3 regions of the Streptomyces sp. NPDC060366 genome follow, and region 3 is predicted to be linked to each of the others. Evidence: predicted binding sites of a transcription regulator. Region 3 holds the regulator's gene; each other region holds the start of a gene.
The links. The regulator HrcA, encoded in region 3, represses chaperone genes, less so after heat shock. The targets are predictions, from matches to a motif close to TTNGCACTCNGNNNNNCNGAGTGCNAA.
Positions count from the first base shown of each region.

Region 1 (10,438 bases), on a different contig from region 3:
GGACGGCTCAGGCCGGTCGGCCGAGCAGCATCGTGGGCGCGCCGGCGACCCGGGTCAGGAAGACCGTGGCCGATTCCCGCCCCTGGAGCTTCATCCTCCGCCGCAGCTCCTCCGGTTCGACCGGCGAGCCGCGCTTCTTGACCGTCAGGATGCCGACGCCGCGCTCGCGGAGCAGGGCCTTGAGCCGCTTGAGGTTGAACGGCAGCTCGTCGGTGATCTCGTACGCCGTCGCGTACGGCGTCGGGCGCGGTTCGTCCGCCGTGATGTACGCGATCGTCGCGTCGATCAGCCCGCCGTCCAGCTCGTCGGCGACCTCGGCGACCAGATGGGCGCGGATGACGGCGCCGTCCGGCTCGTACAGATAGCGGCCGACCTCTCTGACCGGCGGGTCCGGCAGGCCGCGGCCGGTCAGGGTGAGGCCGGCGGGGAGCAGGGTGGCGCGCCGGGCGCCGGGCGTGATCGCGCCGGGACCGGACCCCGGACCCGGACCGGCCCCCGGACCGGCCCCCGGATCGGTCGCGTGGTGCCAGAGCACCGCCTCCTTGACGTCGCCGCCGTCGGAGATCCACTCGGCCTCGAAGTCGTCGGGGACCAGCTCGTGCGGGATGCCGGGCGCGATCTTGATGCCGCCGGCGCCGACCGTACGGACCGCCTCGATCGCCCAGGACAACGGCGGCGAGTACGCCTCCGGATCGAAGATCCGCCCCCGGCCGCCGCGTCTGGCCGGGTCGATGAAGAGGGCGTCGGGGGCCGGCGCCGCCGCCAGGTCGTACGTCATGACGTCCGCGCGCACGACCGTCGCGGGCGGGGCGTCCGGCGCCAGCGTGCGGACGTTGAGCGCGGCGATCTCGCAGGTCACGGGGTCGCGGTCGACCGCCGTCACGGCGAACCCCGCGCGGGCCAGCTCGATCGCGTCGCCGCCGACGCCGCAGCACAGGTCGGTGATCCGCGCCGGGCCGCCGTCCCGGAGGCCGATGTCCCGGAACCGGCCCGCCCGGTGGGCGGCGACCGAGGTACGGGTGGCCTGCTCGACGCCATGAGGCGTGAAGTACATGCGGTACGCGTCCCGTTCGCCGAACTTCGCGACCGCCCGCTGGCGCAGCCGGGCCTGCGCGAGGGCCGCGGAGACCAGTTCGGCGGGGTGGTCGCGGCGCAGCCGGGTCGCCAGGGCCAGCTCCTGCGCCGGGTCGTGGTCGCGGAGGGCGGCGAGCAGGGCCTGGCCCTCGTCGGAGAGCAGCGGGGCGAGCGACGGTGCGGGAGAAGGGGTGGGGTCGGTCACCGGGCCATTGTGGGCCAGGCGGGGGACCGCCGGCGCTCCCCGGCGGTGTCGGCCGGGCGCGTGGACCGCGCGCTGACAGGATGCGGCGCCATGCAACTAGTACGACAAAACGAAGAAAAGGCCGCAGAGCGGCGCAAAAGTCACTCCGGCGGGCGGGCGCGCGCGGTCGTCGCCGTACTTCTGATCGCCGTGCTCGGCTCCGCCTGTGCGGGAGAGTCCGGCGACCGGGGCGGCGGAGACCGCGGCGGTCGCAGCGGGGACGGCGGCGGCGGTGGCGGTGGACCTGTCGAGTCCGCCTCCACGAAGCCGGGCCGGGCGGGTCCCGACGTCGTGAAGAAGGCCGAAGCGAAGAAGGCCGAGGTGAAGAAGGTCGACGCCGCGAAGAAGGCGGACGTGAAGAAGGCGGAGGCCGCGAAGAAGGCCGAGGCCGCCGTCGCCAAGGCCCAGGCGCTGCGAGCCGTGGCCGCCAAGAAGTGGAAGCTCGCCAAGACCCCGCTCGCCGCGCCCCCGCCGCCCGCGGTGAAGCCGAAGATCACCACGCGCAAAGGCTTTGAGGTCACGGGCGGCGCGACCCTCCCGCCGGTCTTCACCAGCGTCCCGACGAAAGAGAAGGTCGTCTTCCTGACGATCGACGACGGCGCCGAGAAGGACCCCGAACTGCTGCGCATGATGACCGAGTTGAAGATCCCGTACAGCGCCTTCCTCAGTGACTACGTCATCAAGGACAATTACGCCTACTTCAAGAAGATGCAGGCCCGCGGCGTCTCCCTGCACAACCACACGCTCACCCACCCCTACCTCCCCGGACTCTCCTACGAGAAGCAGAAGCGGGAGATCTGCGGCCAGCAGGAGAAGATCAAGAAGCGGTACGGAAAGCGGCCCGAGCTGTTCCGGCCGCCGTACGGCAACTACAACGCCGGCACCCTCCGCGCCGCCAAGTCCTGCGGCGTCAAGGCGGTGCCGCTGTGGTCGTCCGAGGCGTTCCCCGACCACATGGAGTGGCGCGAGTGGGACCGGGACCTGCACCCCGGCGACATCGTCCTCACGCATTTCCGCGGGAAGGGGGAGTGGAAGGGCTCGATGCCCGACATGATCCGGCACGTCATGAAGACGATCACGGACAAGGGTTACGCGGTGGCGAAGCTGGAGGACTACGTCTAGAACACGGCCACCCGATCGCGTTGCAGCCGGGCCTCGACTGGCACTCAGCTTGACCGAGTGCTAATCGCGGTCATAGTGTCATGTCTGGCACTCCCCACTGGAGAGTGCCAAATGCGTGACAGGTCAGGTCCGGCACCCGCGACGACGGATCGAGCCCGGTCACGCGACCCAGACAGTTAACCCCGTGAGATCTCCGAAGGGGGAGGTCGGATCGTGACGACCGCCAGCACCAAGGTTGCCATCAAGCCGCTCGAGGACCGCATTGTGGTCCAGCCGCTCGACGCAGAGCAGACCACGGCCTCTGGCCTGGTTATTCCGGACACTGCCAAGGAGAAGCCCCAGGAGGGCGTCGTCCTGGCTGTCGGTCCGGGTCGCTTCGAGAACGGCGAGCGGCTTCCGCTCGACGTTTCCGTCGGCGACGTCGTTCTGTACAGCAAGTACGGCGGCACTGAGGTGAAGTACAGCGGCGAGGAGTACCTCGTCCTCTCGGCTCGCGACGTGCTCGCGATCATCGAGAAGTAAACCTCACAGTTCCGCTGTGAAACTGCGCCCCTGGCCCCCGCATCGCCGGGCGGTCCGGGGCGTAGTTCGTTGTTCGTTCGAGAGGACAAGAGAAAGCTCCCATGGCGAAGATCCTGAAGTTCGACGAGGACGCCCGTCGCGCCCTTGAGCGCGGCGTCAACAAGCTTGCCGACACGGTGAAGGTGACGATCGGCCCCAAGGGCCGCAACGTCGTCATCGACAAGAAGTTCGGCGCCCCCACCATCACCAACGACGGCGTCACGATCGCCCGCGAGGTCGAGCTCGACGACCCGTACGAGAACCTCGGCGCCCAGCTCGTGAAGGAGGTGGCGACCAAGACCAACGACATCGCGGGTGACGGCACCACCACCGCCACCGTGCTGGCCCAGGCGCTGGTCCGCGAGGGCCTGCGCAACGTCGCCGCCGGCGCCTCCCCGGCCGCCCTGAAAAAGGGCATCGACGCCGCCGTCGCCGCCGTCTCCAAGGAGCTCCTGGACACGGCCCGCCCGATCGACGACAAGTCCGACATCGCCGCCGTCGCCGGGCTCTCCGCCCAGGACTCGCAGGTCGGCGAGCTCATCGCCGAGGCGATGGACAAGGTCGGCAAGGACGGTGTCATCACCGTCGAGGAGTCCAACACCTTCGGCCTGGAGCTGGAGTTCACCGAGGGCATGGCCTTCGACAAGGGCTACCTCTCGCCGTACATGGTGACCGACCAGGAGCGTATGGAGGCCGTCCTCGACGACCCGTACATCCTGATCAACCAGGGCAAGATCGGCTCCATCCAGGACCTGCTCCCGCTGCTGGAGAAGGTCATCCAGGCGGGCGGCTCCCGGCCGCTGCTGATCATCGCCGAGGACGTCGAGGGCGAGGCGCTCTCCACCCTCGTCGTCAACAAGATCCGCGGCACGTTCAACGCCGTCGCGGTGAAGGCCCCCGGCTTCGGTGACCGCCGCAAGGCCATGCTCGGCGACATCGCCACCCTCACGGGCGCGACCGTCATCGCCGAAGAGGTCGGCCTCAAGCTCGACCAGGCCGGTCTCGACGTACTGGGCTCCGCCCGCCGCGTCACCGTCTCCAAGGACGACACGACGATCGTCGACGGCGGTGGCGACAGCACCGAGGTCGCCGGCCGCGTCAACCAGATCAAGGCCGAGATCGAGTCCACGGACTCCGACTGGGACCGCGAGAAGCTCCAGGAGCGCCTCGCGAAGCTGGCCGGCGGCGTGTGCGTGATCAAGGTCGGCGCCGCCACCGAGGTGGAGCTCAAGGAGAAGAAGCACCGTCTGGAGGACGCCATCTCCGCGACCCGCGCCGCGGTCGAGGAGGGCATCGTCTCCGGTGGTGGCTCCGCCCTGGTGCACGCCGCCAAGGTGCTGGAGGACGGCCTGGGCAAGACGGGCGACGAGGCCACCGGTGTCGCGGTCGTCCGCCGCGCCGTGGTCGAGCCGCTGCGCTGGATCGCCGAGAACGCCGGCCTCGAGGGCTACGTCATCACCGCGAAGGTCGCCGAACTCGACAAGGGTCACGGCTTCAACGCCTCGACCGGCGAGTACGTCGACCTGGTGAAGGCCGGCGTCATCGACCCGGTCAAGGTCACCCGCTCCGCGCTGGAGAACGCCGCTTCCATCGCCGCGCTGCTCCTCACGACCGAGACCCTGGTCGTCGAGAAGCCGGCCGAGGAAGAGGGCGACGCCGGTCACGGTGGCCACGGCCACAGCCACTGACCCTCACCGGTCACCGGCAGAGCACGCGGTACGCGACCGAGGCCCGGCGCCCCTTCGGGGGAGCCGGGCCTCGGCGCGTTCCGCCGCGGGTGCCCCGCGGTTACGCCGAGTGCGGCAGCGACGACGGGTGTACGGGATCCTCGAACGGCAGGCCCTTCGCGTACCGCTCCACCTCGTCCAGCGCCTGATCGGTCATCCGGTGGATCTCACCGCCCAGCGAGCCCGCGACGTGCGGCGTCAGCAGCACGTTCGGCAGGTCGTACAACGGCGAGGCGGGCGGCGGCAGTTCGGGGTCCGTCACATCCAGCACCGCGTTCAGCCGGCCGGAGACCAGCTGCGGCAGCAGAGCGTCCTCGTCGATCAGCGAGCCGCGCGCGGTGTTGATCAGCGTCGCCCCGTCCTGCATCGCCGCCAGTTGGGCGCCGCCGATCATATGGCGGGTGGCGGGGACCTGCGGCGCGTGGACCGACACCACGTGGCCACGCGCGCACAGCTCGATCAGCGACACCGATTCGACGCCGAGCGCCGCGGCCTCGTCGGCGGACACGTACGGGTCGTAGAGCAGTACGTCGAGGTCGAACGGCCGCAGCAGTTCGATCACCCGGCGGCCGATCCGGGACGCGCCGACGATGCCGACCGTACGGCGGTAGTTGCCCGCCCCGCCCAGCTCCTGGTGCCAGTCGTGCGGGCCGCGCAACTCCCGGTAGCGGTGCGCCGAGCCGAGGACCCGCTTGCCCGCGAAGAGGATCGCGGCCAGCGTGTACTCGGCGACGGGGCGGGCGTTGGCCGCCGCCGCCGAAGCCACCGTGATGCCCCGCTCCCAACACGCTTCCGTGACGTGGTGCTTGACGGTGCCCGCCGCGTGCACGACCGCGCGCAGCCGGGGCGCGGCGGCCAGCACCTCCGCGTTGAGCGGCGGGGCGCCCCAGCAGGTGATCAGCAGTTCGGCGTCCGCGAGCGCGGTGGCGACGGCGGGGTCGAGACCGGGCCCCGTCAGGGTGTGCGCGACAAGACCCGGATCGGTCCGCACGAGACCGGTCAGCCGGGCGAGATGAGCGGGGGAGAACAGCCGTTCCGCGATGCCCGGACTCATCGAGAGCAGCGCGGACGGCCGATTGTCAGTGGCGTCGTGCATGGTGGAAGTCGGTCTCCTCGTGGGTCGTCCGCATGGGTCGTTCACGCGTCACAGGTGGCGCTATTTGACGCTGCCGGCGGTGAGTCCGGCCTTCCAGTGTCGCTGGAGGGTGACGAAGGCGATGATCAGCGGGGTGACGGCGAGCAGGGAGCCGGTGACGACCATGGGGTAGAAGGCCGGGTCGGCGTTGGCGTTGCTGTGCCAGTTGAACAGGCCGAGGCTCAGGGGGTAGAGCTCACGGTCCGAGAGCATCACGAGGGGGAGGAAGAAGTTGTTCCAGATCGCGGTGAACTGGAAGAGGAAGATGGTCACGAAGCCCGGCATGATCATCCGCAGACCGATGGACCAGAAGGCGCGCAGCTCGCCCGCACCGTCGATACGGGCGGCCTCCAGTGCCTCGTCGGGGATGTAGCCCGCGCTGAAGATCCGGGCGAGATAGACACCGAACGGGTTGACCAGTGCCGGGATCAGCACGGACCAGTAGGTGTTGACGGTGCCGGTCTCCACGGCCAGCAGATACAGGGGGAGCGACAGCGCCGTGGACGGCAGCAGCACACCCAGCAGCACGAGCGCGAACAGCTTCTCCTTGCCGCGGAATCGGTATTTGTCGAAGGCGTAGCCCGCAGCGACGCTCACCAGCGAGCAGCCCAGGGCGCCGACTCCCGCGTAGAGCAGGGAGTTTCCGTACCACTGGAAGTAGATGCCGTCCTGGTAGGACGTCAGCTCGGAGAGGTTGTGGCCGAGGTCGAAGCCCTCGAAGGAGAAGACATCGCCGCCCAGCAGATTGCCCGCGTCCTTGGTGGCCGCGGTGACCAGCCAGATCAGCGGGAAGAGCGTGTAGACGGCGGCGATCAGCAGCACCCCGTTGACCGCGGTCTTCGACAGCCAGCGGTTGGCCCTCGGGCGGCCGGCCGGTACGGGGGCGCGGCCGTCGCGGCGGCCGTCGCGGTGGTTCGGTGTCTGGAGCTGGGTGGCCGGGTCGACCACGGTCGGGGACGTCATGCCCGTGCCCCCTTCCGGTTGGAGAATCGGGTGACGACGAAGGAGAGCAGGGCGGCGACGAGCGCGATGAGCACGGAGGCCGCGGCGGCGAGCCCGTAGTCGTTGCGTTCGAACGCGGCGCTGTAGGCGTACATGTTGGGCGTCCAGGTGCTGGTCACGGCCGATCCGCTGCCGCGGTTGAGGATCAGCGGCTCGGTGAAGAGCTGGAGCGAACCGATGATCGTGAAGAGCAGGACCAGCATCAGCGAGGAGCGGATCAGCGGGATCTTGATGCTGAGGGCGAGCCGCCAGTTGCCCGCGCCGTCCACGGTCGCCGCCTCCAGCAGGGACCGGTCGACGGCCTGGAGCGAGGCGTAGAAGATCACGACGTTGTAGCCGAGCCACTCCCACAGCGCGATGTTGACGATCGCGGGCAGCGTGCCCTCGGACGAGAAGAAGTCGAAGCCGATGCCGCCGGACTCCATGGCGGAGACGACCGGGCTGAGTCCGGGTGTGTAGAGGTAGATCCAGATCAGCGCGGCGATCAGGCCGGGGATCGCGTGCGGCAGGAAGAGCGCGAGCTGGAAGAACCGGCGGGCGCGGGCCATCGCCGTGTCCAGCAGCAGCGAGATGACGAGCGCGCCGCCGACCATCAGCGGTATGTAGAGGGCGCAGTAGCCGAGCAGCACCCAGAAGCCGTCGCGGAACGCCTCGTCGCCGAGGGCGGCCGTGTAGTTGCCGAGGCCGTGGAAGACGGTCGTCGGGCCGTCGAAGCCGAGGCCCGACTGTTTCTCGGTGAAGAGGCTGAGGTAGACGGCGTAGCCGACCGGGACGATCATCGCGACGGTGAAGAGGGCGAAGAAGGGGGCGAGGAGGATGCCGGCGGCGAAGCCGGTACGGGCCTTCGAGGTACCGGCTTTCGGGGTTAGGGCGTTGGGGTCACGGAACTTGGGTGTGCGCGCCCTGGGGGTGCGGATCTCGCTCATGAGGCGTCCTCGACCTTCAGTCCGCGCTTCTTCGCGTCGGCGACGGTGGCGTCGTGCGCCGTCCCGAGCGCCTTTCGGAGAGTCGAGCCGCCACCGACCACATCGCTGAGTTCGTCACCGAGCGCGCTGTTGGTGGCGCCGGTGCTCGGGCCCCAGAGCCAGTTGGGACCGACGGACGCGCCTGCCTTCTCGTACAGGCTGTACAGGTCCTGACCACCGAAGAAGCCGGTGTCGAACGCCTTCCTGGCGACCGGCACCAGGGCGGGCGCGGCGGGCATGGCGCTCGATGTGCTCGCGCCGATCCGGGCTTTGATACCGGCCTCGGTGGTGGACATCCACAGGGCGAACTCGACCGCGGCGGCGGTTTTCTCGCTGCCCTTGCTGACGGCGAAGGTCGAGCCGCCGATCATGCCGCTGGCCGGTTTCCCGGCGTCCCAGCTCGGCACCTGTACGGCCGCCCACTTGCCCTTCTGCTCGGGCACGATGCCCGACAGGACACCGGCGCCCCACGAGGCGCCGAGATAGCCGACCGTCGTGCCCTGCTTGAGCGAGCCGGTCCACTCGGGGCTGAACGAGGAGGCGGTGGTGACGAGCCGGTCGTCGATCATCCCCTGCCAGTAGTCGGCGGCCCTGGTGCTGGCCGGGTCCGTGGTGTCGACCCGCCAGGCGTCCTTCTCGGTGCTGAACCACTGGGCGCCGGCCTGCCAGGCCATCGCCTGGAAGAAGGTCGGGTCGTCGGGGAAGAAGGTGCCGATCCGTGTCCTCGGCTCGGCCTTCCTGACCTGCTCGGCGGCGGTGCGGAACTCGTCCCAGGTCCGCGGCGGCGCGATGTCGTGCTTGTCGAAGAAGTCCTTGCGGTAGTAGAAGACCTGCGGTGACGCGTCGAACGGGACGGCCCAGTTCCGGCCGCCCATCGTGGTCAGCTCCACGGCCTGGGGCAAGAACTTCTTCTTGATGTCCTCGGTGAGATGGCCGCTCAGGTCCTGGAGCGAGCCCTGGCTGACGAACTGCGACAGCTGCGGGTACTCGATGGAGAGCAGATCGGGCGCGATGCCCGCCTTCACCGCGTTGGCGATCTTGGGATAACCGCCGAGACCGCCGGACGGGATCTCCTCGAACTTCACCTTGATCGTGTCGTGGGAGGCGTTGAACGCGTCCACGACCTCCTTCGATCCCTTGGTCCAGGCCCAGAACGTGAGGGTCACGGGGTCTTCGGCGGTACCTCGGGCGGGTGCCTGACCGCCGCCCCCGCTGCACGCCCCGAGGGCGGCGAGAGCGGACAGCGCGGTGAGGGCGCTGACGGCGGCGCGGATGGGACGGGACCACGGGTGGCTCACGGCTCGGGCTCCTGTACGGCGGGGGAACAGGCGATGTGGCCGTGATACTTCGAGCCGCGGTGAGCGAAGTCAAGAGCGAAAGATTGATTGATCGAAAAATGATCGAACCAGCCGTCTACCCCGCCGCCCCGCACGACGCGCGGACGCGCAGGCTCGGGAGCAGGTCCAGATGCGTCCGCGGCTGTGCCTCGGCGCCCGGTTCCGTCAGCCGCTCCACCAGCAGCTCCGCCGCGCGCCGCCCCACCGCGCGCTTCGGCGGCGCGACGGCGGTCAGCGGGGTGTCGGCGAGCGCGGCGACCTCGTCGTCGTACGTGATCAGCGCCAGGTCGTCGGGCACCCGTACGTCCAGCTCGGCCAGGCGCCGCACCATCCAGGTCGCGTCCTCGTCGTTGTGCATCAGCGCCGCCGTGGCCCGGCCCTCCCGCACCGCGGCGGCCAGCGCCCGCGCCGCCTCCTCGAAGAGCGCCGGATGCCGTTCGGCCGACGCCGAGTCCAGTACGGGCAGCTCCGCCCGCAGCCCCAGTACGGCCAGCGCCCGCTCGTACCCCGCGCGTACGGCCATCGCCGTCGGGCTGTCCGTCCTGGCCAGCAGCAGCGGCGTCCCGTGCCCGAGCCGCACCAGGTGCCGTACGGCCAGCAGCACCCCGTGAGCGTGGTCGGAACGGACGCGGTCCAGATCGTCCAGCGGCCCGCCCGGCACCCCGAGCCTCTCGACGAGCACCGTGGGAACCGGCAGCCCAGCGACCCAGGCGCCGTAACGCTCCGGGTGGTCCGGCGCCGTCCAGCTGGGGGCGACCAGCAGCCCCTCGGCACCGGCGGCGAGCAGCCCGGCCGCGTGCGAGGCGTCGTCCTCGGACCGGTAGTCGGAGACGCGCAGGATCAGCCGGGCGCCCAGCCGGGCCGCCGCCTCGTGGGCCCCCCGGATCACCTCGGCGAAGTAGTACGCGGCGGCCGGCGCCAGCATCCCGATCACCGGGCTCCCCGCCCCCGGCGCGGTCCCGGCCGGCCCCTGCCCGCGCGGCCAGGACACCGAGCCGTGCGCGCGGTCGAGCAGCCCGCGCGCGGCCAGCGCCTCCACGTCACGGCGCGCCGTGACCGGCGCGACGCCCAAGCGCTCGGCGAGGTCCGACACCCGTACGGTGCCGCGCTCGCGCACCAGATTCAGCAGTCGGTCATGACGTTCGGCGGCACCTTCGCGCACGGTGGCAGTCCCTCCGCAGGGTGATGAAGTGATGGCCCGGCGCGAGGACTCTAATGCAGCGTGATCGAACGACGGAAGTTCCGATCATTCGATCACCGCGTGATCGTGA
Region 1 is NZ_JBHXDC010000014.1:1,051-11,488, reverse strand. It holds gene ACFWHU_RS28230 (SAM-dependent methyltransferase) at 8-1,375, opposite strand; gene ACFWHU_RS28225 (polysaccharide deacetylase family protein) at 1,370-2,440, shown strand; gene groES (co-chaperone GroES) at 2,654-2,962, shown strand; gene groL (chaperonin GroEL) at 3,064-4,689, shown strand; gene ACFWHU_RS28210 (hydroxyacid dehydrogenase) at 4,790-5,824, opposite strand; gene ACFWHU_RS28205 (carbohydrate ABC transporter permease) at 5,885-6,826, opposite strand; gene ACFWHU_RS28200 (carbohydrate ABC transporter permease) at 6,823-7,791, opposite strand; gene ACFWHU_RS28195 (ABC transporter substrate-binding protein) at 7,788-9,128, opposite strand; gene ACFWHU_RS28190 (substrate-binding domain-containing protein) at 9,244-10,329, opposite strand.
Region 1: a site for HrcA is predicted at 2,478-2,504, ahead of groES (co-chaperone GroES). Genes of this name have one in related genera too.

Region 2 (10,438 bases), on a different contig from region 3:
ACCACCCGATCGTGCAGGGGCAGGCGGGCAGCCCCGTCCACGGCGTACTGCTCAAGGACTACCGGCCCGTCGCCTGGTAGGCGCTCAGCCGTTCCGCAGCGCCTCCAACTGGTCCAGGAACCACCGCTGCGGCGGCAGCGCCGTCGCGGCGGCGGCCAGGCGCTTCGTCCGCGCTGTACGGTCGTCGTCGTCCATCGTCAGGGCCTCGTGCAGGGCCGCCGCCGTGGCCGACACGTCGTACGGGTTCACCACCAGCGCGTCGTCGCCCAGCTCCTCGTACGCGCCCGCCTCGCGCGACAGCACCAGCGCGCAGCCCGTCTCCGAGACGACCGGGATCTCCTTCGCGACCAGGTTCATACCGTCGCGGATCGGGTTGACCAGCGCCACGTCCGCGAGGCGGTACGCGGCGAGCGAGCGCGCGAAGTCGTCCTTGACGTGCAGCACCACCGGCGTCCAACCGGGCGTGCCGTAGGCGGAGTTGATCTCGTCGGCCACCTCCTGGACACGGGCCGTGTAGTCGCGGTAGACCGCCAGGTCCTGCCGGGACGGATAGGCGAACGCCACATGCGTGACCCGCTCGCGCCACTCCGGACGGTCCGTCAGCAACTGCCGGTAGGCGAGCATCCCGCGCACGATGTTCTTCGACAGCTCCGTGCGGTCCACCCGCACGATCGTCCTGCGCGGCGCGCCGTCCGGGCCGCCGATCTGCTCCCGCAGCTCGGCCAGCCGCTCGTCGACGTCGGGCCGGTGCGCACGCTCCCGCAGGAAGTCCGCGTCGGCGCCCAGGCCGTGCACCCCGATCTGCGTTTTCCCCGTCCCGCCCAGCAGCTCCGTACAGCACGCGGTGAACGCGTCGGCCCAGCGGTGGGTCAGGAACGCGGCCCGGTCGGCGCCGAGGATGCCGCGCAGCAGTTGGCGCGCGATGTCGTCGGGCAGCAGCCGGAAGTAGTCGACCGGGGCCCACGGCGTGTGCGAGAAGTGCCCGATCCGCAGATCGGGCCGCAGCGCCCGGAGCATGCCCGGCACCAGGGCCAGGTGGTAGTCCTGGACCAGGACGGCCGCGCCGTCGCCGGCCTCGTCGGCCAGGGCCTCGGCGAACGCGCGGTTGTACGCCTCGTAGGACGCCCATCGCGCCCGGAAGTCCGAGTCGAAGGCCGGCTCCAGGGGAGTTTGGTAGAGCAGGTGATGGACGAACCAGAGCGTGGAGTTCGCGACGCCGTTGTACGCGTCCGCGTAGACCTCCGGCGGGATGCCGAGCATCCTGACCCGCTGCCCGCCCGTGTCGCCGGTGTCCAGCCGGCCGCCGGTGCGCCGCACGGCCTCGCGGTCGCCGTCACCGAGGGCCGCGCACACCCACACCGCGTTCGTGTCGGGCCCGATGGCCGAGAGACCCGAGACGAGCCCGCCGCCGCCGCGCCCGGAGGTCAGCTCGCCGTCCTCACCGAGCGTGTACGAGACGGGGCCGCGATTGGACGCGACGAGAACCTGGGCGGCTTGCTCGGAGACCATGTGCCGAAATCTAGCCCGTCGCACAAACGCTCAAACGTACGGATTCAGGTCGGCGAGGATCAGCCACGCCCCCGGCCCCGGCTCGCCGCCAGCGCCACCACCCCGGCGCCCACGAGGGCGAGGGCCACGCCGCCCAGCAGCCAGAGCTGTTCCGTGGTCAGGGTCACCGCGCTCATCGCCATACCGGGCAATATACGCAAATCATACGAACGGACCGGTAATGCCACGCGGCGACGCCCGGCAACCGGACGGGCCCGGTGAGACCGTCACGGCACGCCCTGCGCCCTTACGCCCTACGCCCCTACGCCGCGCGCCGCGCCGTGTACTCCGCGATCTCCCGCATCGGCGGCCGCTCCTCCGTGTCCACCGCGTGCGTACGCGGCTCGAAGCCGCCCTCGCCCCGCTCGAACTGCGTCAGCGCCGGCCGCACCAGATGCCCCCGCGACAGCCGCAGCTGCGCCGTCCGGTAGATCGCCGCCGCCATCCGCCCCAGCGCCTGCCCGTCCTGGTGCCGGTGCCTGCGCACCCCGACGTCGACCTGGCCCAGCGCGTCCAGCCCCACCGTGTGCAGCGCGTCCACGAGCAGCCCCAGCTCCACCCCGTAACCGACCGGGAACGGCAGCCGCTCCAGCAGCGAGCGCCGTACCGCGTACTCGCCGCCCAGCGGCTGCACGAATCCCGCGAGCAGCGGCCAGTGCAGATTCAGCAGCGGACGCGCCACCAGCTCCGTCACCCGGCCGCCCTGGCCCGGCTCGTCGCCGAGCGGACGGTCGTACATCGCCTTCACGAACAGCACGTCCGGCTCGGTCAGCAGCGGCCCCACGATCCCCGACACGAAATCCGCCGAGAAGTCCTTCAGGTCCGCGTCCACGAAACAGACGATGTCGCCGCTCGTCACCAGCAGCGAGCGCCACAGCACCTCGCCCTTGCCCGGCACGGCCGGCAGCCTCGGCAGGATGTCGTCCCGGTGCACCACGCGCGCCCCGGCCGCCGCCGCGACCTCCCCCGTACGGTCGGTCGAGCCCGAGTCGATCACCACCAGCTCGTCGACGAGCGGCGCCGGGCCCGACATCAGTTCGCGCCGGATCACCGACACGATCCGGCCGACCGTCGCCGCCTCGTTCAGGGCCGGGAGCACCACGCTGACCTGCGTACCCTGCTTCGCCGCGGCCAGCAGACCGAGCGGCCGGTCCGCCGCGGACCAGGACCGCCGGGCCAGCCAGCGCTCCACCTCTTCCAGCACGTGATCTCCATCTCGCGGATCGGACGAGGCCTTCAACCGTCCAGGGGTTCGGTTACAGTCTTGAACAACGCGGATGACCGTCGCACGTCGGGGGTCGTCAGGCTGACAATCGAATACCGCTCATCCAGAGGGGCAGAGGGAACGGCCCGTTGAAGCCCCGGCAACCCTCCCGCCGACCGCGAGGTCACGGTGGGGAAGGTGCCAATTCCGTCTCGCGGCGAGATGCGTCGCGAGGAAGATGAGGAAAGGGCCCTCGCCTTCATGGCTGTGCAGACTGTTTCCAACACCGACGACGCCGCCACCGCCACCGGATCAGCAGCATCCGACGCCGGCACCGTGGACCTCGGACCCGCCGCCGCCCTCTCGTGCCGCGAATGCGGGGAACGCTTCGAACTCGGCCCGATCTTCGCCTGTCAGAGCTGTTTCGGCCCTCTCGAAGTGGCCTACGACCTGCCGACGGGCGACCCCGAGGACCTGAAGAAGCGCATCGCCGCGGGTCCCGACAACATCTGGCGCTACGCCCCGCTGCTGCCCGTCCCCGCCGACGTCGCGTCGAAGCCGAACATCAACCCCGGCTTCACCAAGCTCGTCAAGGCCGACAACCTCGCCCGTGAGCTGGGCGTCACCGGCGGCCTCTACGTGAAGGACGACTCCGGCAACCCGACGCACTCCTTCAAGGACCGCGTCGTCGCCATCGCCGTCGAGGCGGCGCGCGCCTTCGGCTTCACCACGCTCTCCTGCTCCTCCACCGGCAATCTCGCGGGCGCCGTCGGAGCCGCCGCGGCCCGCGCCGGCTTCCGCTCCTGTGTGTTCATCCCGCACGACCTGGAGCAGGGCAAGGTCGTCATGGCCGCGATCTACGGCGGTGAACTCGTCGGCATCGAGGGCAACTACGACGACGTCAACCGCTTCTGCTCGGAGCTCATCGGCGACCCGCTGGGCGAGGGCTGGGGCTTCGTCAACGTCAACCTCCGCCCGTACTACGGCGAGGGCTCGAAGACCCTCGCGTACGAGATCTGCGAGCAGCTCGGCTGGGTGCTGCCCGACCAGCTCGTCATCCCCGTCGCGTCCGGCTCGCAGCTGACGAAGATCGACAAGGGGCTCAAGGAGCTGATCGCGCTCGGCCTGGTCGAGGACAAGCCGTACAAGATCTTCGGCGCGCAGGCCGAGGGCTGTTCGCCGGTGTCCGTCGCCTTCAAGGCCGGTCACGACGTCGTACGGCCGCAGAAGCCGAACACGATCGCCAAGTCGCTGGCGATCGGCAACCCGGCCGACGGCCCGTACGTCCTGGACATCGCCCGCCGCACGGGCGGCGCCGTGGAGGACGTGAACGACGAGCAGGTCGTCGACGCGATCAAGCTGCTCGCGCGGACCGAGGGGATCTTCGCCGAGACGGCGGGCGGGGTGACCGTGGGCGTGACGCGCAAGCTCATCGAGGCGGGTCTGCTCGACCCGGCGCTCACGACGGTCGTGCTGAACACCGGTGACGGGCTCAAGACGCTGGACGCCGTCGCGCCGACGACGGGGCCGACCGCGACGATCCCGCCGAGCCTCGACGCGTTCCGCGCCGCCGGTCTGGCGCGTTGAGCACCTCACCAACCCGCTACTTCCCGGAAGGCAGAAACCGATGAGCGTGAACGTCCGCATCCCCACCATCCTCCGTACGTACACCGGCGGGAAGGCCGAGGTCCCGGCCGAGGGCACGACCCTCTCCCAGGTCATCGAGTCCCTGGAGACCAACCACCCGGGCATCGCCGCCCGCGTCCTGGACGACCAGGGCAAGCTCCGGCGCTTCGTCAACGTGTACGTGAACGACGACGACGTCCGCTTCGAGCAGGGCCTGGAGACCGCCACTCCGGACGGTGCCGGCATCTCGATCATCCCGGCGGTCGCCGGAGGCTGAACGTACGGCCGGACGTACGGCCGAACAGCACGCACGGTGAACGGTGTTGCCCCCTCCGCAAGAGAAACGGAGGGGGCAATTCCATGAGGTTGAACGCGGTACAGTTGGGGTAGCCCCGCCGCCGCCTGTGCCACGAGCATATGAGTTCGCGACAAGATGCGGTCAAAGTGTGGACGCTGTTTGCGCGGTTCCTTGCGCTTTGCCCGGCCCGACTTGCCCCTGGTGGCCCGGCAATTCACCCCTTTGCGTGTTCGGCCATGCCCATAATTCTCGTCCGATTGACCTGTTGCAGAGGGCAGTTGGGCAGATACATTCAGCCGCGGTCGACGCGTTCCGGCGCGAAGTGCGGTCCCGCGCAGGGGCCAGTAATAGGGGAGTTGGGCATGGCTCAGGGCACCGTCAAGTGGTTCAACGCGGAGAAGGGCTACGGCTTCATCGCGGTCGACGGTGGTGCGGATGTTTTCGTCCACTACAGCGCGATCCAGATGGACGGCTACCGCACCCTTGAAGAAGGTCAGCGAGTTGAGTTCGAGATCTCGCAGGGCCAGAAGGGTCCGCAGGCGGACATGGTCAAGCTCGCCGTCTGATCCCGGCGCGATCGGCCAACGACGCACTCACGGACGAGGGGCCCGTATCCCGGCAGGGGATACGGGCCCCTCGTGCGTGCGCGCGGGGGGCGTGCGCGAGGCGTGCGCGGGTCCTGCGCTTGCTCTGTGGTCACTCGGGAGTCGCTTGCACTCTCGGGGGTCGAGTGCTAATCATTGGCGTTAGCACTCTGCAGGTGAGAGTGACAACTTATGGACCGGGTCAGCGAGGCCCGAGAGCCTGTGGGGCAAGGAACCGCAGGGCTCTCAGGCCGTCCGTCGCGGGCGCGGACACGGTCCGGAGCAATCCACCCCCTGTCCGGGAGGACCACTTCACATGGCCAAGATCATCGCGTTCGACGAGGAGGCACGGCGCGGTCTCGAGCGCGGGATGAACCAGCTCGCCGACGCCGTCAAGGTCACCCTTGGCCCCAAGGGCCGAAACGTCGTCCTCGAGAAGAAGTGGGGCGCCCCCACGATCACCAACGATGGTGTTTCCATCGCCAAGGAGATCGAGCTCGAGGACCCGTACGAGAAGATCGGCGCCGAGCTGGTCAAGGAAGTCGCCAAGAAGACGGACGACGTCGCCGGTGACGGTACGACCACCGCGACCGTCCTGGCCCAGGCCCTGGTCCGCGAGGGCCTGCGCAACGTGGCCGCCGGCGCCAACCCGATGGCCCTCAAGCGCGGTATCGAGAAGGCCATCGAGGCCGTCTCCGGTGCGCTTCTCGAGCAGGCCAAGGACGTGGAGACCAAGGAGCAGATCGCTTCGACGGCCTCCATCTCCGCCGCCGACACCCAGATCGGCGAGCTCATCGCCGAGGCGATGGACAAGGTCGGCAAGGAAGGCGTCATCACCGTCGAGGAGTCGCAGACCTTCGGGCTCGAGCTTGAGCTCACCGAGGGCATGCGCTTCGACAAGGGTTACATCTCGGCGTACTTCGCCACCGACATGGAGCGTATGGAGGCGTCGCTCGACGACCCGTACATCCTGATCGTCAACTCCAAGATCGGCAGCGTCAAGGACGTTCTGCCGCTCCTGGAGAAGGTCATCCAGTCGGGCAAGCCGCTGCTGATCATCGCCGAGGACGTCGAGGGCGAGGCGCTCTCCACCCTCGTCGTCAACAAGATCAAGGGCACCTTCAAGTCCGTCGCCGTCAAGGCCCCGGGCTTCGGTGACCGCCGCAAGGCGATGCTGAACGACATCGCCATCCTCACGGGCGGCACGGTCATCTCCGAGGAGGTCGGCCTCAAGCTGGAGAACGCCGGTCTCGACCTGCTGGGCCGCGCCCGCAAGGTCGTCATCACCAAGGACGAGACCACCATCGTCGACGGTGCCGGTGACAGCGAGCAGGTCGCCGGTCGCGTGAACCAGATCCGCGCCGAGATCGAGAACTCGGACTCGGACTACGACCGCGAGAAGCTCCAGGAGCGCCTCGCGAAGCTGGCCGGCGGCGTGGCCGTCATCAAGGCCGGCGCCGCGACCGAGGTCGAGCTCAAGGAGCGCAAGCACCGCATCGAGGACGCGGTGCGCAACGCCAAGGCCGCCGTCGAGGAGGGCATCGTCGCCGGTGGTGGCGTGGCTCTGCTCCAGGCTTCCTCGGTGTTCGAGAAGCTGGAGCTCGAAGGCGACGAGGCGACGGGCGCCGCTGCCGTCAAGCTCGCGCTGGAGGCCCCGCTCAAGCAGATCGCGGTCAACGCGGGTCTTGAGGGTGGCGTCATCGTCGAGAAGGTCCGCAACCTCAAGATCGGTCACGGCCTGAACGCCGCGACCGGCGAGTACGTGGACATGATCGCCGAGGGCATCATCGACCCCGCGAAGGTCACGCGCTCCGCGCTGCAGAACGCGGCGTCCATCGCGGCGCTGTTCCTCACCACCGAGGCCGTCATCGCCGACAAGCCGGAGAAGGCCGGCGCCGGCGGCGCGCCGGGCGGCATGCCGGGCGGTGACATGGACTTCTGATCGACCTCCGGTCGATCGGCAGTCCTGCACGGATTGACGAACCGAGGGCGGCACTCCCGAAAGGGGGTGCCGCCCTCGGGGCGTTCGGCTGCCTCCCCGCCCCCGGTCTACGGCCGGTGCTGCGGGATCGGGCGGGAGTCGGTCGAGACCGCGACGTAACCCACGCCGTCGTACTCGTCCGACAGCCGGAGCGGGGTGGTGTCGCGGCGGTAGTACCAGCGCGTCACCAGCGCGCCGAAGGTTCGCGTCCCGTGCGTGGCCCCCACCCACTCCCGTACGGCGCGCGGCGTGTCCTCGGCGTCGGCGGGGCGCAGGTCCAGCAGATGGTCCCGCGGTGTGGCGGCGGCCAGTTGGGCCTCCACGGTGTTCGCGGGGGCGGCGCCGATGGAGTTGCCCTCGGCGGCCCGGCCCGTCAGTCCGCCGACGCCGCTCCAGGGGCCCGGCCAGATGCGGTGGGCGCGGAAGGAGCCCGAGCCGAAGAGGAGCCCGAGGGCGTAGTACGCGTCGCCGTACCGCTCGCGCAGGTGCCGGCCGAGCGGCGGGACGCCGCCGGAGGTACGGCCCTTCGCGACATGGCCGTTGTGGCCCCAGAGCACCACCTTGGCCGCCGGGTCGCCGTCCAGGACGTCCTCGACGGCCTCCGCCATGTACCGGTCGCGTGCGGCCTGGACGGTCCGTTCCGGGTCCGGGTGCTGTGCGTTGCGCGTCACCAGATCGGCGGCCCGGACCAGGTTCCGGGCGTGCCGTACCGCCACGGCCCCCGCCGGGGTGTCGGGCTTGTCGTAGCCGCGTACGAACTCCAGCAGACTCGTGGCCTCGCGCATCAGCTTCTGCTCGGGGTCGGGGAGCGAGCCCGGATAGGCGGTGGCGAGCACGCCGAGCGTGGAGTGCAGGGCCGGCAGCCGGTCCGGCGCCACGCTGGTCAGGAACGCCTCGAGCACCGCGAGCGAATCCCCGGACCGCTGCGGGTCGATGCCGACGAAGCGGACCTTGTCGTCGTCCGGACGCCCGTCGTTGTACGCGCGCATCCACTTGATCGTGGCCAGGACCTCTTCGGTCCGCCAGGTCCAGAACCCCAGCCCGGTCAGCACCCGTTCGGGGTCGCCGACTCCTTCGCGTACGTACGCGTCGACGGCCGGACCGGCGGACGCGCTCGCCTCCATGGCCAGCACGGTGAAGCCCAGTTCGGTGACCAGGTACTCCAGCAGGCGGTGCTTGAGCTGCAAGAACTCACGGGTGCCGCGGGTGGACTCGCCCAGCCCCACGATCCGTACGCCGTCGAGGACCCGCCCGAGCGGCCGGAGGTCGTCGGTCGGCGCGCCGGCGGTCAGGCCGCCGCTCAGCGGTAGGGCGTTCCGTGACAGCCATGCCGTCACCGTCGCCCCTGCCGTCGCCGTCGTCTCCGACGCCTCGGCGGACATGGTCTCCCGATCATTCGCTGGCATGCCGCCGAGGCTACAGCCGGGACGGTCCGCCTCCGGCACCGGGAACTCGGTGGCGGGCGCGGCGCGTTACGTGCGCATAGCGCACCGGAGTTGTCCCTGTCCCCAGGTACCCCCGAAGCCCCGGAGGCTCAACACCATGCCCCTGACACCCCCCGACTCCTCCCGCCCCAGCCGCCGTGCCGTGCTCGGCGGCGCCGCGGCGGCCACGCTGGCGCTCGCCGCGACGGCGGCCGGTGCGGGTACGGCCACGGCGCACACCCGGCCCGGCCGTCCCGAAAGCCCCGGCCGTCCCGCTTGGCCCGCCGAGTTCGCGCTGCCCAACGGCTTCCGTCCCGAGGGCATCGCCATCGGCAGTGGCCCGTACGCCTACATGGGCTCCCTCGTGGACGGCTCCGTCCGCCGCGCCGACCTGCGCACCGGTGAGGGCCGTACCGTCCTGGCGGGCGCGACCGGCGCGGCGGCCACCGGCCTGAAGCTCGACCGTGACGGGCTGCTCTACATCTCGGGCGGCCTGAGCGCCTCCATCCGCGTGCTCGACACCCGTACGAACCGGCTCACCGCCACGTACCAGCCGACGACGGCCGGCTTCGTCAACGACGTGATCCTGTACGGCGACCGCGCCTGGTTCACCAACTCGCACGCCCCCGTGATCTACACCGTCCCGCGCGGTCACGGCAGACGCGGCGCCGATGTCCGCGAAGTCCCGCTCGGCGGCGACTGGGAACAGGGGCCCGCCGGCGGCATCAGCGCCAACGGCATCGAGACGACGCCCGACGGCCGCGCCCTGATCGTGGTCAACAGCCCGGCGGGCAAGCTGTTCCGTGTGGATCCGAGGACCGGGCACGCCACGGTCATCACACTCCGGGGCGCGGACGGCGTCGTCAACGGCGACGGCCTGCTGCGCGTCGGCCGCACGCTGTACGTGGTGCAGAACCGCCTCAACGTCATCACGGTCTTCGACCTGGACTCCCGCGCCCGCACGGCGACGCTGCGCCGCTCCATCACCGACCCCCGCTTCGACGTACCCACGACCGCGGCCCGCCTCGGCGACCGCCTCTACCTCGTCAACGCCCGCTTCACGACACCTCCGACACCGGAGACGACGTACAACGCGGTGGCCGTACCGCTGCGCTGAGCCAGGGACCGTCGAGTGAGGCGCATCGGGCTCCGCCGCGAGTCCGGTGCACCCTCAGCCGGGGGACATGCCCCGTTCGAGATCGCCCGCGTGGCGCATGCGGTGCTCGGTCTCGGCCACGACGAGGTGGGGGCAGGCGCGCCGCAGGGCCTCGACCAGCGGTGCGATGTGGGCCGAGGTGATGTGCGGTGCCTGGTACGTGGTGTGGGACGCCTTGCCCAGCTCCAGAAGCAGCACCATCTCGTCGGTCTCCCAGGACTCGTCGTCGTCTCCGTCATCCACGAAGACCGGTGAGACGAGTCCGACCTGGAGCGGGCGCACCGCGGTCACCGCGTCGAGAGGGTAGGCGCGGGTACGCCCGTACCGCTGCCGCAGCAGCAACCGCCGCCCGCCTTCCGTCTCCACCCGCACCTCGACCACCGACCGCCATGTACGCACCCAGGCCGGTCCCGACATCGCGAGTCCGACGACGGTCCAGAGCCCCAGCAGGCAGGCCACGACCGGTGCGACAAAGGAGAACAGGACCGTCAACGGCGGCAGGACGCCGACCGCGACGGCTCCCTCTTCGTAGATCCAGGGCTCCTTGTGCCGAGCCCGCCAACGGAACGCCGTATTCCTCATGCCGTCCATGAAGCCAGGACCGACGCCCACGGCAC
Region 2 is NZ_JBHXDC010000012.1:61,117-71,554, reverse strand. It holds gene ACFWHU_RS26420 (SDR family NAD(P)-dependent oxidoreductase) at 1-80, shown strand, start outside; gene ACFWHU_RS26415 (trehalose-6-phosphate synthase) at 85-1,509, opposite strand; gene ACFWHU_RS26410 (hypothetical protein) at 1,569-1,691, opposite strand; gene ACFWHU_RS26405 (glucosyl-3-phosphoglycerate synthase) at 1,811-2,752, opposite strand; SAM riboswitch class I at 2,870-2,997, shown strand; gene thrC (threonine synthase) at 3,014-4,339, shown strand; gene ACFWHU_RS26395 (ubiquitin-like small modifier protein 1) at 4,380-4,655, shown strand; gene ACFWHU_RS26390 (cold-shock protein) at 5,039-5,242, shown strand; gene groL (chaperonin GroEL) at 5,577-7,202, shown strand; gene ACFWHU_RS26380 (erythromycin esterase family protein) at 7,310-8,647, opposite strand; gene ACFWHU_RS26375 (superoxide dismutase) at 8,784-9,782, shown strand; gene ACFWHU_RS26370 (hypothetical protein) at 9,837-10,403, opposite strand.
Region 2: a site for HrcA is predicted at 5,423-5,449, ahead of groL (chaperonin GroEL). Genes of this name have one in related genera too.

Region 3 (10,438 bases):
CGCGAGGAGTTCGGCCTCGCCGACGACGCCGAGATCACCACCGAGGCGAACCCGGAGTCCGTCGACCCGGCGTACCTCGCGGAGCTGCGCGAAGGCGGCTTCAACCGGATCTCCTTCGGCATGCAGAGCGCCAGGCAGCACGTCCTGAAGGTCCTCGACCGCACCCACACCCCCGGGCGGCCCGAGGCGTGCGTGGCAGAGGCCCGCGCGGCCGGGTTCGACCATGTGAACCTCGACCTGATCTACGGCACCCCCGGCGAGAGCGACGACGACTGGCGCGCCTCGCTCGCGGCGGCGGTGGGCGCCGGGCCGGACCACATCTCGGCGTACGCGCTGATCGTCGAGGAGGGCACGGGGCTCGCCCGGCGCATCCGGCGCGGCGAGATTCCCATGACCGACGACGACGAGCACGCCGACCGCTATCTGATCGCGGACGAGACGCTGGGGGCGGCCGGGTTCTCCTGGTACGAGGTGTCCAACTGGGCCACCACCGACGCCGGGCGCTGCCTGCACAACGAGCTGTACTGGCGCGGCGCGGACTGGTGGGGCGCGGGGCCGGGCGCCCACAGCCATGTCGGCGGGGTGCGGTGGTGGAACGTGAAGCACCCCGGCGCGTACGCGGCGGCGCTGGCGGAGGGGCGGTCGCCGGGCGCGGGCCGGGAGGTCCTCACGGCGGAGGACCGGCGCGTCGAGCGGATCCTGCTGGAGCTGCGGCTGTCGGACGGCGTGGAACTGTCACTGCTGCGGCCTGCCGGGCTGGCGGCGGCGGGGCGGGCGCTGTCCGAGGGTCTGCTGGAGGCGGGGCCGTACGGGGAGGGGCGCGCGGTGCTGACGCTGCGGGGGCGGTTGCTGGCGGATGCGGTGGTGCGGGGGCTGGTGGATTGAGGGTGCCCCTGCGGGCCGTTGTGGCCTCAATCGCCGGCCGGGCTGGGGGTGGTGCGGTTGTCGGTCGTGGGCGGGGTTCGGGGTCTCCGGAGGGGTGTGTCCGGACGGCGTGATTTACGGCGCGTGCAAGGTTCGTTGGACCCGCTGACCCGGCTTGTTCACGCGCCACAAATCAGCCTGAGTGTCCGAACACACCCCTCCTGCGACCCCGCCCCCCTCACGCCGGCGACCGCAACGGTCGGCGACCGCCGTCCCCCTCCCGCGGGATGGAAGGGGACGCGCAGGGGGCGTGGCCGGACACTTGGGCTGATTTGTGGCGCGTGGGAAACCTGGTCTCCCTCGGTCCAACGAGCCTTGGACGCGGCGTAAATCACGCCGTCCGGGCATGACCCCGGAGCGGCCCACGGCCACAACCGCACCAAACAAGCCCGTCCGGCGATTGAGGACAACCCGGCCACCGGGCGGAACCGGTCAATCGAGCCCCGGCTCCGTGACGAAGTCGATCAGCTCCTCCACGCGCCCCAGCAACTCCGGCTCCAGGTCCCTGTACGACCGCACCGAGCCCAGGATCCGCTGCCACGCCGCACCGGTGTTTTCCGGCCAGCCCAGCTCGCGGCACACCCCCGTCTTCCAGTCCTGGCCCCGAGGGATCGTCGGCCACGCCGGGATGCCGACCGACGACGGCTTCACCGCCTGCCAGACGTCGATGTACGGGTGGCCCACGATCAGGACGTCGTCCCCCGTGACCTGCTCGGCCAGGCGGGACTCCTTGGAGCCCGGCACCAGATGGTCGACCAGTACACCGAGGCGCGCGTCCGCCGCCGGGGCGAACTCCGCGACGATCGCCGGGAGATCGTCGATGCCCTCCAGGTACTCCACGACCACGCCCTCGATCCGCAGGTCGTCGCCCCAGACCCGCTCGACCAGCTCCGCGTCGTGCCGCCCCTCGACGTAGATGCGCCCCGCACGGGCCACACGGGCGCGCGCGCCCGGGACGGCGACCGAGCCGGAGGCCGTTCGGGTGGGGCGGACGGGACCGCCGGCGGTGGGGCGGACCAGGGTGACGACCCGGCCTTCGAGCATGAACCCCCGCTCCACCAGCGGGAACACCCGGTGTTTGCCGAATCGGTCCTCCAGCGTGACCGTCGGCCCCTCGGCGGTCTTCTCGCAGCGGATCACCGCGCCGCAGAAGCCCGTCGACACCTCCTCGACCACCAGATCCGGTTCGGCGGGCACCTCGGGCGCCAGCTTCGAACGCTTCCAGGGCGGGGTCAGATCGGGGCTGTAGCTGCGCATCCGCCGACGATATCGGGGCCCGCGCCACGCCGTGAAGGAACGCGCGGCCGGCCGGCTACGTCGTGCCGAAACGCGCCGCCAGTGCGTCCCGCTGCGCTCGTACGAACGCCGCGTCGACGGTCGCGCCGTGGCCGGGAACGTACAGCGCGTCCTCGCCGCCCAGTGCCAGCAGCCGGTCCAGCGCGGCCGGCCAGCGTGCCGGGATCGCGTCGTGGCCGGCCTGCGGTTCGCCCGATTCCTCGACCAGGTCGCCGCAGAAGACGACCTCGCGGTCGCCGGGGACGAGCAGCGCGAGATCGTGCCCGGAGTGCCCCGGCCCGACATTGGCGAGAAGTACCTGCCGCCCTCCGAGATCGAGCGTCGACTCGCCGGACACCGCGTGCTGCGGCGCGACCAGTACGTCCACGGCCTCGGTGGCGTCGGCGACGGACACCCCGTGCCGTACGGCGGAGCCGCGCAGGCTCTCGCGGTCGCGCAGCAGCAGCTCCGCCAGGCCGACCGCGCCGTACACCCGCGCACCGGAGAAGGCCGCGGTCCCGAGGACATGGTCGAAGTGGGGATGGCTGAGCACGATGTGCGTGACGCGCCGGCCGCTCAGCGCCTGCGCCTGCGCGCGGATCTCGGCGCCCTCACGGAGCGTCGAGCCCGTGTCGTACAGAAGTACGGCGTCCTCACCCACGACGAGGCCGACCGTCGCATCCCAGCCAGGGAGTCTGCGTCTGCCGACTCCCTCGGAGATCCGTTCCCAGCCGTGCTCTTCCCAACGGACGTTCATACGGCGACGCTATCGGTGGGGACGGCGGTGCCGCGCGCGGTAGCGTGACCGGCCGGCCTTGCTAGGGGCGTACCTCACGGCCGTACACTGGCCCGGGGAATGCTGGCACTCCAATGCGCCGAGTGCCAAGCCGGATCCGAGGAACCAGAGCTGGAGGTGTGCGCGATGCTGAGCGAACGCAGGCTTGAGGTGCTGCGCGCCATCGTCCAGGACTATGTCGGCACCGAGGAGCCCGTCGGCTCCAAGGCGCTGACCGAGCGGCACAAGCTCGGTGTCTCCCCGGCCACTGTCCGTAACGACATGGCCGTCCTGGAGGACGAGGGCTTCATCGCCCAGCCCCACACGAGTGCGGGGCGTATTCCGACGGACAAGGGCTACCGGCTCTTCGTCGACCGGCTGGCGGGCGTCAAGCCCCTGTCGGCGCCGGAGCGCAGGGCCATCCAGAACTTTCTCGACAGCGCCGTCGATCTGGACGACGTGGTGGGCCGTACGGTGCGGCTGCTCGCGCAGCTGACCCGGCAGGTCGCGGTCGTGCAGTACCCCTCGCTGACCCGCTCGACGGTGCGGCACGTGGAACTGCTCTCGCTGGCCCCCGCGCGGCTGATGCTCGTCCTGATCACCGACACCGGCCGGGTCGAGCAGCGCATGATCGACTGCCCGGTGCCGTTCGGCGACACGTCGCTGGCGGACCTGCGGGCCCGGCTCAACGCCCGGGTCGTCGGCCGCCGGTTCTCGGACGTGCCGCTGCTGGTGCAGGAGCTGCCCGAGTCCTTCGACCTGGAGGACCGGGGCACGGTGACCACGGTCCTGGCGACGCTGCTGGAGACGCTGGTCGAGGAGACGGAGGAGCGGCTGGTGATCGGCGGCACCGCCAATCTGACCCGCTTCGGGCACGACTTCCCCCTGACGATCCGGCCGGTGCTGGAAGCACTTGAGGAGCAGGTCGTGCTCCTCAGGCTGCTCGGCGAGGCCGAGGACTCGGGCATGACCGTACGAATCGGGCACGAGAACGCCTACGAGGGCCTCAACTCCACGTCCGTCGTCGCGGTCGGCTACGGTTCGGGCGACGAGGCAGTCGCCAAACTCGGCGTGGTCGGACCGACCCGCATGGACTACCCCGGAACGATGGGAGCGGTACGCGCAGTGGCACGTTACGTCGGACAGATCCTGGCGGAGTCGTAAGTGGCCACGGACTACTACGCCGTACTCGGCGTACGCCGCGACGCATCACAGGACGAGATCAAGAAGGCATTCCGCAGGCTCGCCCGCGAGCTGCACCCGGATGTCAATCCCGATCCCAAGACGCAGGAGCGCTTCAAGGAGATCAACGCCGCCTACGAGGTGTTGTCGGACCCGCAGAAGAAGCAGGTCTACGACCTCGGCGGCGACCCGCTCTCGCAGGCGGGCGGTGGCGCGGGCGGATTCGGGGCCGGTGGCTTCGGCAACTTCTCCGACATCATGGACGCGTTCTTCGGGACGTCGCAGCAGCGTGGCCCGAGGTCGCGGACGCGGCGCGGCCAGGACGCGATGATCCGGCTGGAGATCGACCTCAACGAGGCGGCCTTCGGCACCACCAAGGACATCCAGGTCGACACGGCGGTCGTCTGTACGACCTGCTCGGGCGAGGGCGCCGCACCGGGCACCTCCGCGCAGACCTGTGACATGTGCCGCGGTCGCGGCGAGGTCTCGCAGGTCACGCGGTCCTTCCTGGGCCAGGTCATGACATCGCGGCCGTGCCCGCAGTGCCAGGGCTTCGGCACGGTCGTGCCGACCCCCTGCCCCGAGTGCGCCGGCGACGGCCGCATCCGCTCGCGCCGCACGCTCACGGTCAAGATCCCGGCGGGCGTCGACAACGGCACCCGCATCCAGCTCTCCGGTGAGGGCGAGGTCGGACCCGGCGGTGGCCCGGCGGGCGATCTGTACGTCGAGATCCACGAGTCGCCGCACGCGGTGTTCCAGCGCCGCGGTGACGATCTGCACTGCACGGTGACCATCCCGATGACGGCGGCGGCGCTGGGCACGCAGTGTCCGCTGGAGACACTGGACGGCGTCGAGGACATCGACGTCCGGCCGGGCACCCAGTCGGGCCAGTCGATCCCGCTCCACGGCCGCGGCATCACGCATCTGCGTGGCGGCGGCCGGGGCGACCTGATCGTCCATGTCGAGGTCATGACCCCGTCGAAACTCGACCCGGAGCAGGAGCGTTTGCTGCGAGAGCTGTCGAAGCTCAGGGGCGAGGAACGGCCCACCGGCCAGTTTCAACCGGGTCAACAGGGGCTTTTCTCAAGGCTGAAGGACGCGTTCAACGGCCGTTAGGGCCCGGTCCGGGCGAATCGGCGGGCGTTCTGTACTCGATCGCCGGACGGGCCGCGTATGCGGTCCGTCCGGCGATCGGCTTCAGGCGCGACCCGAGGGCCGCGCGCCGTCACGACGATCGCGGTCCCCATTCGGCACCTCACCGGGGACATGGCACGATGCGTGCATGTCCTCCGTGTTGACCGACATCTGCCGGTATCCGATCGTGCAGGCCCCCATGGCCGGCGGCGCGTCCTGCCCGCAGTTGGTCGCGGCCGTCGGTGACGCCGGAGGGCTCGGCTTCCTCGCCGCCGGGTACAAGACCGCCGACGGTATGTACCAGGAGGTCAAACAGCTCCGGGGACTCAGCGGCAGCGCGTTCGGGATCAACCTGTTCATGCCGCAGCCGCACCACGACGACCACGCCGCCGTGGAGGTCTACCGCGATCAGCTCGCCGGTGAGGCGACCTGGTACGAGACCCCCCTCGGCGATCCCGAGGCGGGCCGTGACGACGGGTACGAGGCCAAGCTCGCGATACTGCTCGACGATCCCGTCCCGGTCGTGTCGTTCACCTTCGGCTGCCCCACGCCCACCACGCTCGACGCCTTCACCCGCGTCGGCACCCTCACCGTCGTCACGGTGACCACGCCCGAGGAGGCCCAGACCGCCGAGTGGTCCGGCGCCGACGTCGTCTGCGTCCAGGGCATCGAGGCCGGCGGCCACCAGGGCACGCACCGCGACGACCCCGCCACCGACGGCGCGGGCATCGGACTGCTGTCGCTCGTCACGCAGGTACGGAACTCCGTACGGCTGCCGGTCATCGCGGCCGGCGGGCTCATGCGTGGCGGCCAGATCGCCGCCGTACTCGCCGCCGGCGCCGACGCCGCCCAGTTCGGCACCGCCTTCCTCGTCTGCCCGGAGTCCGGCGCCCACGCCCTCCACAAGCGGGCCATGACCGACCCGCTGTTCACGCGGACCGAACTCACCCGCGCCTTCTCCGGCCGGCCCGCGCGCGGCCTCGTCAACCGCTTCATGCGCGAGCACGGCCCCTACGCCCCGCCCGCGTACCCCGCGGTGCACCACCTCACCGCCGGGCTGCGCAAGGCCGCCGCCAAGGTCGGCGACCCCCAGGGCATGGCCCTGTGGGCCGGCCAGGGCCACCGGATGGCCCGCGATCTGCCCGCCGGGCAGCTCGTCGAGGTCCTCGCCGACGAACTCGAGTCCGTCCGCGCCTCGTTGACCCCGGGAAACCCTTCATGACCGCACCTGTCTTCGTCGTCGACACCGCCGGGACCCTGCGGCCCGGCACCGTCACGCTGGACGGCCCCGAGGGCCGCCACGCGGTCTCCGTGAGGAGGCTGCGCGTCGGGGAGGAGGTCGTCCTGACCGACGGCGCCGGCACCGGCGCCCACGGGACGGTCGCGGCCGTCCACGGCAAGGACCGGCTGGACGTGGCCGTCACCGGCGTACGGACCGAGGACGAGCCCGTACCGCGCATCACCGTCGTACAGGCCCTGCCCAAGGGCGACCGCGGCGAACTGTCCGTCGAGACGATGACCGAGACCGGCGTCGACGCGATCGTGCCCTGGCAGGCCGCGCGCTGCATCACCCAGTGGAAGGGCGAGCGGGGCGCCAAGGCCCTGGCCAAGTGGCGCGCCACCGCCCGCGAGGCGGGCAAGCAGTCCCGCAGGCTGCGCTTCCCCGAGGTCGCGGAGGCGATGTCCTCCAAAGAGGTCGCGGCGCTCCTGCGGACCGCCGACTTCGCCGCCGTCCTGCACGAGGACGGCAGCGAACCGCTGGCCACCGCCGAACTCCCGGACGCCGGAAGCATCGTGCTGGTCGTCGGACCCGAGGGCGGCGTCTCCCCGGACGAGTTGGCGCTGTTCGCGAACGCCGGGGCCGCCCCGTACCGGCTCGGGCGCACCGTACTGCGCACGTCCACCGCCGGCACGGCTGCCTGCGCGCTGCTCCTGGGCCGCACGGGCCGCTGGTCCTGATCGCCGGGCGGACACCCTCCGCGCCGGCGGGCGGATAGCATGCCTCAGTACGGAAGCGACCAGGGACGACCGGCCGACCGACGCGAGGAGACCCGGACCATGGCGGGAGAACGACAGGCCGACTGCCTGTTCTGCAAGATCGTCGCCGGGGAGGTGCCCGCCACCGTCGTACGTGAGACGGACACCACCGTGGCCTTCAGGGACATCAACCCGCAGGCCCCCACCCATGTACTGGTGATCCCCAAGGTCCACTACCCGGACGCGGCGGCGCTCGCCGCCGCCGAGCCGCAGATCGCCGCCGACATACTGCGCGAGTCCGCCGAGGTCGCCGCCGAGGACAAGACCGTCGGCACCGGCTACCGGATCGTCTTCAACACCGGCAGCGGCGCCGGCCAGACCGTCTTCCACGCGCACGCCCACGTACTGGGCGGACGCGGCCTCAACTGGCCCCCCGGGTAGGCGGAGCCGACACCGTGTCCGTACGAGAGCTCGTCGTCCTCGGCACCGCCAGCCAGGTCCCCACCCGGCACCGCAACCACAACGGCTATCTGCTGCGCTGGGACGGCGAGGGCATCCTCTTCGACCCGGGCGACGGCACCCAGCGCCAGATGGCGCGCGCCTCGGTCGCGGCGTACGACATCAACCGCATCTGCGTCACGCACTTCCACGGAGACCACTCGCTCGGTCTCGCCGGAGTGATCCAGCGCATCAACCTGGACGGCGTCCCGCACGAGGTCACCGCGCACTACCCGGCGAGCGGACACGTCTTCTTCAGGAGGCTGCGTTACGCGACGGCGTACCGCGAGAGCGTCGACATCACCGAGGCACCCGTCGAAGCCGACGGCGTACTCGCCCGCACCGACTCGTACACCCTCCGGGCGCACAAGCTCTCGCACCCCGTCGAGTCCTACGGCTACCGGATCACCGAGCCCGACGGCCGCAGGATGCTCCCCGAACGCCTCGCCGCGCACGGCATCAAGGGGCCCGACGTCGGACGCCTCCAGCGGGACGGCGAACTGCGCGGGGTGACGCTCGCCGACGTCAGCGAGGAGCGCAGGGGCCAGAACTTCGCCTTCGTCATGGACACCCGGCTCTGCGACGGCGTGCACGCCCTGGCCGACGGCTGCGACATGCTGGTCATCGAGTCCACCTTCCTCGACGAGGACCGTCAACTGGCGGACGACCACGGTCATCTGACGGCGGGCCAGGCGGGAGCGGTGGCACGCCAGGCCGGCGTACGGCACCTCGTACTGACGCACTTCTCGCAGCGCTACAGCGACCCGGCGGAGTTCGAGCGGCAGGCCAGGGCGGCCGGATACGACGGCGAGCTGACCGTCGCCGCTGACCTCGTGCGGGTGCCGCTCCCCAAGCGCTCGCCCTGACCCGCGCCCGGCCCCGACCGGTGCCTGCCCGGTGGCCGACCCGGCGGCAGCCCCCACGGCCTGTTTCACGCCGACTGTCAGTGCCATCGGGCACACTGTCCGGATCCGTAAGCCGATCCGGGAGCGCGACCGTGACCCCACGTGAAGGAACGCCGCAGGCACACACCGCCGATGTCGACCCGCTGGGCGCCCTGCGCTCCCCCGACGACCCGGACTGCGACGTCTACCTGACCGGCACGGTCTTCCTCGACATCATCTTCACCGGCCTCGACAGCGCCCCCGTGCGCGGCACCGAGTCCTGGGCCAGGGGCATGGGTTCGAGCCCCGGCGGCATCGCCAACATGGCCAGCGCGCTGGCCCGGCTGGGACTGCGCACCTCGCTGTCGGCCGCCTTCGGCGACGACCACTACGGGGAGTACTGCTGGGACGCGCTGGAGCAGGGCGAGGGCATCGACCTCTCCCGCTCACGCACCGTCCCCGGCTGGCACTCACCCGTCACGGTCTCCATGGCGTACGAGGGCGAGCGCACGATGGTCTCGCACGGCCACGAGGCGCCGCCGCCCGAAGGCACCCTGCCCGAGTGCCCGCCACGCGCGCGTGCCGCCGTCGCCGCGCTCACACCGGGCCGCAGCGAGGGGTGGATCGCCCGCGCCGCCGGCCACGGCGCACGGGTCTTCGCCGACGTGGGGTGGGACGACACGGGCCGCTGGGACCTCGCCGGACTCCCCGACCTGGCGCACTGCGAGGCGTTCCTGCCCAACGCCGAGGAGGCGATGCGCTACACCCGCGCCGAATGCCCCAGGGCCGCCGCGCGGGCGCTCGCCGAGCTGGTGCCGCTGGTGGTCGTGACCCTGGGCGCGGAGGGCGCGTACGCGGTCGACAGCGCCACCGGCGCCACCGCCGAGGTGCCGGCCATCGACGTGGAGGCGCTCGACCCGACGGGCGCGGGCGACGTGTTCGTCGCCGGGTTCGTCACCGGCACCCTCGCCGGCTGGCCGCTCGCCGACCGGCTCGCCTTCTCCGGGCTCACGGCGGCCCTGTCGGTCCAGGAGTTCGGCGGATCGCTGTCGGCCCCCGGCTGGGCGGAGATCGCCGCCTGGTGGGGCTACGTCCAGGAGTCGTCCGACCAGGACCCGGCGGCGCTGCGCCGGTACGCCTTCCTGGCGGGGCTCCTGCCCGCGCCGAGCAGGCCGTGGCCGCTGCGCAGGGCCGTACCGACGATCGGGTTCGGCCGCTCGGGCTGACGCGCCGGGTCCCTTCCGGAGACTGTTCGAAACGCCCGTCCGAAAGGCGCGCGGAAAAGCCCTACGGGCTTGTCGGTGCGGAGTCGTACGCTGGTACCCAGAGGTTGTCGAGCGGCGAGAACCCTGCAACGGGAGGTATGTGCAGGCCACAGTGCCGGCCCATGACTCAGACACCCACAGTCCGTACCCCCGCGCCCGGTCAGGCGCGAGCCCACTTCACCATCCCCGCCAAGCACCCGATGGTGACGATCCTGGGTTCCGGTGACTCGCTGTTGCGCGTGATCGAGAAGGCGTTCCCGGCCGCCGACATCCATGTCCGGGGCAATCAGATCAGTGCCGTGGGCGACGCGGCCGAGGTCGCGCTGATCCAGAGCCTGTTCGACGAGATGATGCTGGTGCTCCGCACCGGTCAGCCGATGACGGAGGACGCAGTGGAACGCTCGATCGCCATGCTCAGGGCGAGCGAGAACGGCGGCGCGGACGGACCCGAGACCCCCGCCGAAGTTCTCACGCAGAACATCGTCTCCAGCCGTGGGCGCACGATCCGCCCCAAGACGCTCAAC
Region 3 is NZ_JBHXDC010000002.1:818,390-828,827, reverse strand. It holds gene hemW (radical SAM family heme chaperone HemW) at 1-885, shown strand, start outside; gene ACFWHU_RS08380 (DUF3097 domain-containing protein) at 1,357-2,181, opposite strand; gene ACFWHU_RS08375 (MBL fold metallo-hydrolase) at 2,237-2,956, opposite strand; gene hrcA (heat-inducible transcriptional repressor HrcA) at 3,122-4,138, shown strand; gene dnaJ (molecular chaperone DnaJ) at 4,139-5,272, shown strand; gene ACFWHU_RS08360 (nitronate monooxygenase) at 5,439-6,512, shown strand; gene ACFWHU_RS08355 (16S rRNA (uracil(1498)-N(3))-methyltransferase) at 6,509-7,249, shown strand; gene ACFWHU_RS08350 (histidine triad nucleotide-binding protein) at 7,349-7,708, shown strand; gene ACFWHU_RS08345 (ribonuclease Z) at 7,723-8,631, shown strand; gene ACFWHU_RS08340 (carbohydrate kinase family protein) at 8,763-9,875, shown strand; gene ACFWHU_RS08335 (PhoH family protein) at 10,037-10,438, shown strand, end outside.